Regions from separate parts of the Pseudomonas sp. UTLPPB19802 genome, predicted to be linked through region 1. Evidence: predicted binding sites of a transcription regulator. Region 1 holds the regulator's gene; each other region holds the start of a gene.
What was found. The regulator FliA, encoded in region 1, starts transcription of late flagellar genes. The targets are predictions, from matches to a motif close to CTAAAGTTTNNNNNNNNNNNGCCGNTAA.
Positions count from the first base shown of each region.

Region 2: the regulator FliA is predicted to act here: its motif matches at 1,814-1,841, upstream of AC6I6U_RS30650 (flagellar protein MotY).
Region 3: the regulator FliA is predicted to act here: its motif matches at 1,925-1,952, upstream of AC6I6U_RS21390 (methyl-accepting chemotaxis protein).

Region 1 covers NZ_AP048545.1:6,364,023-6,367,297, forward strand. Annotated here, with positions in the region: gene AC6I6U_RS27815 (protein phosphatase CheZ) at 1-396, opposite strand, end outside; gene AC6I6U_RS27820 (chemotaxis response regulator CheY) at 419-790, opposite strand; gene fliA (RNA polymerase sigma factor FliA) at 982-1,722, opposite strand; gene fleN (flagellar synthesis regulator FleN) at 1,719-2,552, opposite strand; gene flhF (flagellar biosynthesis GTPase FlhF) at 2,674-3,275, opposite strand, start outside.
Region 2 covers NZ_AP048545.1:6,941,901-6,945,175, forward strand. Annotated here, with positions in the region: gene AC6I6U_RS30645 (argininosuccinate synthase) at 1-663, opposite strand, end outside; gene AC6I6U_RS30650 (flagellar protein MotY) at 794-1,750, opposite strand; gene pyrC (dihydroorotase) at 1,907-2,953, shown strand; gene rnt (ribonuclease T) at 2,950-3,275, shown strand, end outside.
Region 3 covers NZ_AP048545.1:4,947,623-4,950,897, forward strand. Annotated here, with positions in the region: gene AC6I6U_RS21375 (bifunctional 5,10-methylenetetrahydrofolate dehydrogenase/5,10-methenyltetrahydrofolate cyclohydrolase) at 1-145, shown strand, start outside; gene AC6I6U_RS21380 (DUF1652 domain-containing protein) at 164-412, opposite strand; gene ptaA (pyoverdine biosynthesis transaminase PtaA) at 555-1,661, opposite strand; gene AC6I6U_RS21390 (methyl-accepting chemotaxis protein) at 2,007-3,275, shown strand, end outside.

The DNA.
Region 1 (3,275 bases):
CATGAAGCGCCCCCAGTCGGCGCTCAGCGCCTTGGCTTCGTCATTCAGGCCATTGACCCGCGGCGTCGCGCTCTCCACCAGGTCCATGGTGCGATTGGCCGCCGCCTCGGTCAGCCTGACCACATAGGACAGGCGCTCGGTGGCGTCGGTGATCTGCGAGACTTCCTCGGCTTGCGGCATGGTGGGATCGATCTGGAAATTGACGATCGCACTGTGCAGCTCGCGGGTCAGCTTGCCGACTTCCAGATACAGGCCGCGGTCACGGGTCTGGTTCAGCTCATGGATCATTTGCACCGCGTCGCCGAAGCGGCCTTTTTCAAGGCTTTCGACCAGTTCGCGGGCATGTTTTTTCAGGGTCGATTCAAAATCGCCCAGAGAAGATTCGTTGTGCTCCATAGCGCCCCCGTGGCGGACTTCATCAACCGATGCGTTCGAAGATCTTCTCGATCTTCTCTTTCAACGCCTGGGCCGTGAATGGTTTGACCACATAACCGTTCACACCCGCCTGGGCAGCCTCGATGATCTGCTCGCGCTTGGCTTCGGCCGTGACCATGAGGACCGGCAGATGCTTGAGCTTCTCGTCGGCACGTACGTGGCGCAGCAGATCGATGCCGGTCATGCCGGGCATGTTCCAGTCGGTGACCAGAAAGTCGATGCTGCCACTATTGAGCACCGGAATGGCGGTGGTACCGTCATCGGCCTCGACAGTGTTGGTGAACCCGAGGTCACGCAACAGGTTTTTGATGATCCGCCGCATCGTTGAAAAGTCATCAACAATGAGGATTTTCATGTTCTTGTTCAATTCGACCTCCAAGCAGTCTTAAACGCGTTTCAGCACCTGGACGCGCTGTTAAATCAATTCGGCACAACACTCGACAAGGCTTTGTACCCTACTGCATGGAAACCACAACCGGCCGAGCCACCGATGCACCGTCACACGCCGCATCGGTCTCGTTCGCAGTGTCCCCACACACTGCCCCGTCAACGCGCTCGCCACTCTCCCAAACGCCCCCGCAAACGGGCTGCGCACTGGCTATGCAACTGGCTGACTCGCGACTCGCTGACCCCCAGCACCTCACCGATTTCCTTGAGGTTCAGTTCCTCGTCATAGTACAGCGACAAGACCAGCCGCTCACGCTCCGGCAAATTGGCAATCGCGTCCGCCAGTGCGGCCTGGAAGCGTTCATCCTCCAGGTCGCGCGACGGTTCGAGATGAGCGCTCGCGCCATCCTCATGCAACCCTTCATGCTCGCCGTCCTGCAACAGGTCGTCGAAACTGAACAGTCGGCTGCCCAAGGTATCGTTCAAAATCCCGTAATAATCATCGAGACTCAATTGGAGTTCGGCTGCAACCTCATGATCTTTAGCGTCGCGACCGGTTTTCGCTTCAATTGAGCGAATTGCGTCGCTGACCATGCGGGTATTGCGGTGCACCGAGCGCGGCGCCCAGTCCCCCTTGCGCACCTCGTCGAGCATCGCGCCACGGATGCGGATACCGGCATAGGTCTCGAAACTCGCACCCTTGCCCGAATCATATTTGGTCGAGACTTCGAGCAAACCGATCATGCCGGCCTGGATCAGGTCTTCGACCTGAACACTGGCCGGCAGCCGCGCCAGCAGGTGATAAGCGATCCGCTTGACCAGGGGCGCGTAACGCTCGATCAATTCATACTGGCTGTCACGCGAGGATTTGGAATACATGCGATAGCCACTTGCAGTCATAGCACCGGTCCCGCACTCGTTTGAAGTACCAGACGTTCGACGAAGAATTCCAGATGCCCACGAGGGTTCGCGGGCAACGGCCAGGTATCGACCTTCTGCGCGATAGCCTTGAACGCCAGGGCGCATTTCGAACGTGGGAAAGCCTCGTAGACCGCACGCTGCTTTTGCACGGCCTTGCGAACGCATTCGTCATAGGGAACGGCGCCCACGTATTGTAGGGCGACGTCCAGGAAGCGATCCGTGACCTTGGTCAACTTGGCGAACAGATTGCGACCTTCCTGCGGGCTCTGGGCCATGTTGGCCAGCACCCGGAAACGACTCATGCCGTAATCGCGATTGAGCAACTTGATCAGCGCATAGGCGTCGGTGATCGAGGTCGGCTCATCGCAGACCACCAGCAACACTTCCTGGGCCGCGCGGACAAAACTGACTACCGAGTCACCAATACCCGCAGCGGTGTCGATCACCAGCACGTCGAGATTGTCGCCGATATCACTGAACGCCTGGATCAGGCCGGCGTGCTGCGCCGGATTGAGATTGACCATGCTCTGGGTCCCGGAGGCCGCCGGCACGATGCGAATCCCGCCAGGCCCTTGCAGCATCACGTCACGCAACTCGCAGCGGCCCTCGACCACATCGGCCAGGGTCCTTTTCGGGGTCAGCCCCAGCAGGACGTCGACGTTCGCCAGCCCCAGATCGGCATCCAGCAGCATGACACGCCGGCCAAGCTCAGCCAGTGCCAGGGACAAGTTCACCGACACGTTAGTCTTTCCGACGCCACCCTTGCCGCCGGTCACCGCAATCACCTGTACGGGATGCATGCTGCCCATGTTCTCTTCTTACCTTGTCTTGCTTAGACGGAAGGCCACATAACTGGCTGCGCTTTCCCGAAGGAAACTGATGCCTGGCAGACCATCGATGTAGATGCGTTGCAACGTCTTCATGGTTACCTCACCCCACTCGCTTGGAGGGGCTGTGGTAGATGTCAGCGAACATATCGGCCATGGCCTCTTCGCTGGGTTCTTCCTGCATTTGCACGCTGACCGCGCGGCTCACCAGCTGGTGGCGACGCGGCAAATGCAGATCGTCCGGAATCCTCGGGCCATCGGTCAGATAGGCCACCGGCAGTTCATGGCTGATGGCCAGGCTCAGCACCTCGCCGAGGCTCGCCGTCTCATCCAACTTGGTCAGGATGCAACCGGCCAGGCCACAGCGCTTGTAGCTGTGATAGGCGGCGGTGAGCACCTGCTTCTGGCTGGTCGTGGCCAGGACCAGATAATTCTTCGCCTTGATCCCGCGACCGGCCAGGCTTTCCAACTGCATGCGCAAGGCCGGGTCGCTGGCTTGCAGGCCGGCGGTATCAATCAGCACCACGCGCTTGCGCAGCAGCGGATCGAGCGCCTGGGCCAGGGACTGGCCAGGGTCGACGTGGGTCACCGACACGTTGAGAATCCGCCCCAGGGTCTTGAGTTGCTCCTGGGCGCCGATACGGAAGCTGTCCATGCTGACCAGCGCAATGTTCTGTGCGCCGTACTTGAGTACGTAGCGCGCCG
Region 2 (3,275 bases), 580 kb from region 1:
GTACTGCGGCTTGTCGGGAGCGTTCTCCGGGGAGACGGTCCAGCGCCACATGTCTTCTTCGTGCTCGGTCCAGGTGTCTTCCAGCACGCCGCCTTCATAGGAGATGTGCAGCAGGTTGGCATCCATGGAGTACGGGGATTTCTTCTTGCCATGACGCTCGATCGGGATCGCGTGCTTCTCGGCATAGTCCATCAGCTTCTCACGGGACAGCAGGTCCCATTCGCGCCACGGAGCGATAACCTTCACACCCGGCTTGAGTGCATAGGCACCCAGTTCGAAACGCACCTGGTCGTTGCCCTTGCCGGTCGCGCCGTGGGAAATGGCATCGGCGCCGGTTTCGTTGGCGATTTCGATCAGGCGCTTGGCGATCAGCGGACGCGCGATGGAGGTACCCAGCAGGTACTCGCCTTCGTAGACGGTGTTGGCACGGAACATCGGGAAGACGAAATCGCGTACGAACTCTTCGCGCAGGTCGTCGATGTAGATCTCTTTGACGCCCATGGCCTGCGCCTTGGCACGAGCAGGCTCGACCTCCTCGCCCTGACCCAGGTCAGCGGTAAAAGTCACCACTTCACAGTTATAAGTATCCTGCAGCCACTTGAGGATCACCGAAGTGTCCAGGCCGCCGGAATACGCGAGAACGACCTTTTTTACGTCGGCCATGCCATCACTCCACGGGGGGTTGTACGGAAAGGGCCGATTCTACCGGCCAACCACGTGGATTTACAGAGGCGCGACAGCGAAGGACGTCAAAGCGACAGATAATGTCGGGAGCGCGACGAGAACAGCCGTTTCAGGATGTTCTCGCCGCGCTGCCAGCCGCTGCGGTCGGCGCTGGTTTCTCGGCCGGCTTCACGGGAGTCGGCGCAGCAGGGGCTGTCGCGGCGGGCGCGGGCGCCTCCGGTGCTCGTTCGAGATGGATATTCACCCGGCGGTTCTTCGCCCGGTTGGCCGGATTGGTGTTGGGCACCAGCGGATAACGCTCGCCATGGAAACGCATGACGATCTGTGACTCCGGAATGCCGGCAGCCTTGAAGAAGTCCATCACTGCCAGCGCGCGCCGCCGCGACAGGTCGCGGTTGGTCAGGCGGTTGCCGCTGTTGTCCGAGTGCCCATCGAGTTCGATGTGATTGACGGTCGGGTCGGCCTTCATGAAGTCCAGCATCCCCTGCAACTGGGCCTTGGCCTGGGCGTTGAGTTCGATACCACCATCGGGAAAGCCGATTTCGCCCTGTTTGATCTGCTCGAAGTTTTTCGGCAGCAACTTGGCGGTGCAGCTCTGGAAATCGTTGTAGGCCTGGTTGAACTTCACAGGCAGCAGACGAACCTCGGAAACCCCGCCCTCGCGGGAGTAGTGCCGGATCAACGGGCTGCGACCCTCTAGCAGGCCGTGGAACAAGCCACCCGCCTGGCCTTGGGAACTGTTGAAGAGTACATCGCCATTATTGACTTTCACTGTACCCAGGTTGATGTCACCGCGTCCGGGCTGCCAGGGCGCCGCGGCCGCCAGCAGGGTCGCCGAACCGCCACCCAACACGTGATTATTGGATTTGAGCCGGAAAATCGCCTGCTCGCCCGCACGTCGCACGAACTCGCCGGCACCGAAGTCGGTGATCGGCTGTGTCAGCCGACACTCGAATTTGTCCCCTTCCACCTTCCACTCGATGCTCTCCAGACGAGTCTGGAAAGTCAACGCCATGGCCGGCAGGCTGGCAAACATACTGAGCAAGGCTAAATAACGCTGGCGCACGGGAGGCTCCAATGGTTCTACGACTGTGAGACTGGCGTACCGCTTCTACGCCATACCTCCGGGGTATCGGTTGCGTCCGGCAAAACTTGATAGCGAGTGCCTGAGAGAGTCTTTTCCGGTAGCATTCCCTTGAGTTCGACCCGCCTGGAATCCCCAATGTCCGACCGCCTGACCCTGCTGCGTCCCGACGACTGGCATATCCATCTTCGCGATGGTGCTGCGTTACCCCACACTGTTGCCGATGTTGCGCGCACCTTTGGCCGCGCCATCATCATGCCCAACCTGGTGCCGCCGGTACGCAACGCCGCCGAAGCCGACGCCTATCGCCAGCGCATTCTGGCGGCGCGGCCGGCCGGCAGCCGTTTCGAACCGCTGATGGTGCTCTACCTCACCGACCGCACCCAGCCCGAGGAAATCCGCGCCGCCAAGGCCAGCGGTTTCGTCTACGCAGCCAAGCTGTATCCGGCCGGCGCGACCACCAACTCGGACTCCGGCGTGACCAGCGTCGACAAGATCTTCGACGTCTTGCAAGCCATGGCCGAAGTCGGCATGCCCCTGCTGGTGCACGGTGAAGTGACCCGCAGCGAAGTCGACGTATTCGACCGCGAGAAGCAGTTCATCGACGAGCACATGCGCCGCGTGGTCGAACGCTTCCCGACCCTGAAGGTGGTATTCGAGCACATTACCACCGCCGACGCGGTGCAGTTCGTCAACGAGGCTTCGGCCAACGTCGGCGCGACCATCACCGCGCACCACCTGCTGTACAACCGCAACCACATGCTGGTGGGCGGGATCCGGCCGCACTTCTACTGCCTGCCGATTCTCAAGCGCAACACGCATCAGTCGGCCCTGCTCGACGCCGCCACCAGCGGCAGCGAGAAGTTCTTCCTCGGCACCGACTCGGCGCCCCATGCCCAGCACGCCAAGGAAGCAGCCTGCGGTTGCGCCGGTTGCTACACCGCCTACGCGGCCATCGAGCTGTACGCCGAGGCATTCGAACAACGCAATGCCCTGGACAAGCTCGAAGGCTTCGCCAGCCTGCACGGCCCACGCTTCTACGGCCTGGCGCCGAACAGCGAGCGCATTACTCTGGTTCGAGACGAATGGACCGCCCCTGCCAGCCTGCCATTTGGCGAGCTGTCCGTGATTCCGCTGCGCGCCGGTGAAAAACTGCGCTGGCGCCTGCTGGAGGAAACCCTGTGAGTGACGATCATTTCGACGACGAACTGGACGGCAACGGCCCTTCGGGCGGCCCTCGCCATCCGATGGCCGCGCGCTTTCGCGGCTACCTGCCGGTCGTCGTCGACGTAGAGACTGGCGGTTTCAACGCAGCCACCGATGCCCTGCTGGAAATCGCCGCGACCACCATCGGCATGGACGAAGATGGCTTCGTGTTCCCCGAACACACCCACTTCTTCCGGGTCGAGCCGTTCGAAGGCGCCAACATCGAGGCGGCAGCCCTGGAGTTCACCGGGATCAAGCTCGATCACCCGCTGCGCATGGCCGTCAGCGAGGAAACCGCGCT
Region 3 (3,275 bases), 1.4 Mb from region 1:
CGCCAGTGCCCGCACCGTGGCCAGCGCCATCACCCCGGTGCCGGGCGGTGTCGGGCCGATGACCATTGCCTACCTGCTGAAAAACACCGTGATCGCTACCCACCTGCAAGGCGCTCACCGGCCTCTCGCAGCCGTGGCGAGCTGACAGCCGCCTGCCGGTCGACTAGATCGCGCCGGCAAACGCCCGGCGACCGGCCTGCATCTCGGTGCGCAGTTCACCAATGAAGTTGGCGACCGAACGAACGCTGTCGAAACTGCTGATGGCGACACCGTTGAGCTGCAGGTCGACGCGCCCGGAAACCGGGTCGAATATCTTCACCATCAGCGCACCGTTGCCGTTGGTGGTGCAAGAACAGGACATCGGCAGAAAACCGGATTCAATGATCTGGCACAGCTCACGTTCTGGAAGCATGGTGGTCATCCCTGAAATCGAGCTCGAGGCAGCTCTTGCCGGATCAGCGTAGACCACCCCTTGCAATCTGCATGATAGTGCCGGGCACCGGATGCCTGACTCCTTGCAGAAAATGTGAACAGCGTCACGCTATCGAGTCGAGTCAGTGCTTGGCCGGTAGCGCCACCTGGGCGAACGCCTTGCGCAAACGGGCCATTTCCTCCTCCTTGCCGACCGTGACCCGCATCCAGGTCGGCCAGTTTTCCCAGATTCGCGCCACCCGTATCCCGTGCTGCGCCAGTGCCTGGGTGACCTCCCCGGCCGGACGGCGCAGATCGACCATGAAGAAGTTGCCCTGGGCCTCGGTGCAGGTGAACCCGCGGTCGCGGAACCAGGCCATGCTTTCATCACGAATACGCGCGTTGGTCTTCTTGCGCTCCGGCAACAGCCCGGCGTCCTGCAGGCTGGCGATCCCGCCCAGCAACGACGAAGCGGCCGCGACATTCTGTTCGCCCAGCACATTCAGTTTTTCCAGCAGCGCCGGCTGGCCGACGGCGTACCCGAGGCGTGCGCCCGCCATGCCATAGATCTTGGAGAACGTGCGCAGCACCAGCAGGTCCGGATGTTCCTTGACCAGTGGTACGCAACTGGGTGCATCGCAATAGTGGATGTAGGCCTCGTCGACCACCACCAGCGCACCGGCAGGCTTTTCCTTCAAGGCCCGCTCGATCTGTGCCATCGGCGTCAGGGTGCCGGTCGGGTTGTTCGGGTTGCAGATGTAGATCACCCCCAGGTTGGCATCGGCGGCCAGCATCGCGCCAATGTCATGGGCATGCCCGGCATCCAGTGCCACCTCGTGCACGGCGGCGCCGTGCGCCTGCGCGGCCAGGCTTGGTGCTTCATACGTCGGGGTCGCCACCACCAGGCTGCGACTGCCGGTGAAGGCCATCACCGCCTGCTGCAAGGCGACCTTGGAGCCGGCGTAGATCTCGATATGCTCTTCAGGCACCGACAACTGCCGGGCCAGCAGATCGACCAGCTGGTACTGGTACTTGTACGGATAGCGTCCGGACAGGGCGATCCCCTCTTCCATTGCCCGCCGCGCCGCCGCCGAGGGGCCCCAGGGACTCTCGTTGAAGTTGAGATAGACCTCGCCGGACGAAGCCTTCACAGCCCCAGGCAGCGCCGCAGAAAATGCCCGACCCGACCCACTCAACAACGGCAGCGCAGCCATCAGCCCCACCACCGAACGACGCGTAACATCAACCATCTACCCGATCTCCCTTGATCATGGACTCGGATGACCTCCAAGCCATCTGTAAAAATGTGTTAACAGGGGGACGAGTCGAAAAGAGTGCGATTTATCAGCAATCGTGTACCAGAAGCCCTACAAATGATGGCCCTATCGAAGCACCGCTTGATTGATGACGGCCGTCCGTGCACCCTCGCTGCCCGCATTCAAAGGCGTGCAGCCCACCCGGATTCATCCCTCAAATGCGGGACATCGCGCCCCGGCGTCCCGACGTAATTAGGCTAGAGTTTTTATCCGGGTCCCCTTTTTTCGCCTCATGAGAGTCAGCAGATAGCTTTGGCATGGAAGACAGGAGCAGTCGGAATGAGAAACAACCAGCCTGTTACACAGCGTGAAGTCTCGCTTGCACCGCAACAAAAGCTTATCTCGACGACAGACGCCCGAGGCGTCATCACCTACTGCAACGACGCTTTCGTCGAAATCAGCGGATTTGATCGCGCCGACCTGATCGGTGCCCCGCAAAATATCGTCCGCCATCCCGATGTCCCTCCTGCCGTCTTTGCCCATATGTGGGGTGCCCTCAAGCTCGGACGGCCGTGGATGGGCATCGTCAAGAACCGCTCCAAGAATGGCGACCACTACTGGGTCAACGCCTACGTGACACCGATCTTCGAGGGCAGCCAGGTGGTGGGCTACGAATCGGTCAGGGTCAAGCCGACGGCCGAACAGGTCCGTCGTGCAGAATCGCTCTACCGGCGTATCAGCCAGGGCAAGGCGGCGATTCCCCGCGAAGACAGCTGGCTGCCGGTGCTGTTCGACTACCTGCCGTACCTGGCGCTGGGCCTGGTGGCCACCCTCGGCGGCCTGTTCCTCAGTGCGCCGCTGGCGATCGTCCTCGCCGTGGGCGTTTCCGTGCCGATCGCCCTGCTGTCCTCCCGCTGGCAGAAGCGCGGAACCTTGCGCCTGCTGCAGTTGGTCGAACCTTCGACCAGCGACGCCTTGCTGGCCAAGATGTACAGTGACGCCCCCGGCCCCCAGGGGCGCCTGGAAACCGCCCTGGTCAGCCAGGACTCACGCCTGAAGACCTGCCTCACGCGCCTTCAGGATACTGCCGAACAAGTCAGCGAACTGGCCGGGCAGTCCGATCTGCTCGCTACGGACAGCTCCAGGGGGCTTGACCGTCAACGCCTGGAAACCGAACAGGTGTCCGCCGCGGTCAACCAGATGGCGGCGACCACCCAGGAAGTTGCCAGCCATGTCCAGCGCACGGCCGATGCCACCCAGCAAGCCAACCTGCTCACCAGTCGCGGCCGAGATGTCGCGCGGGATACGCGCCAGGCCATCGAACGCCTCTCGGCGGTGGTGGGCGAGACCGGCGCAACGGTGGCGCAACTGGCCAAGGACAGTAACGAGATCGGCACCGTGGTCGACGTCATCAAGGGCATCGCCGACCAGACCAACCTGCTGGCGCTCAACGCCGCCATCGAGGCTGCACGGGCCGGCGACATGGGACGCGGCTTCGCGGTGGTGGCCGACGAGGTGCGGCAGTTGGCCCAGCGGACCTCGCAATCCACCAGCCAGATCCATGAGCTGATCACCAAACTGCAGACCTCGTCTAACAACGCCGTGCAG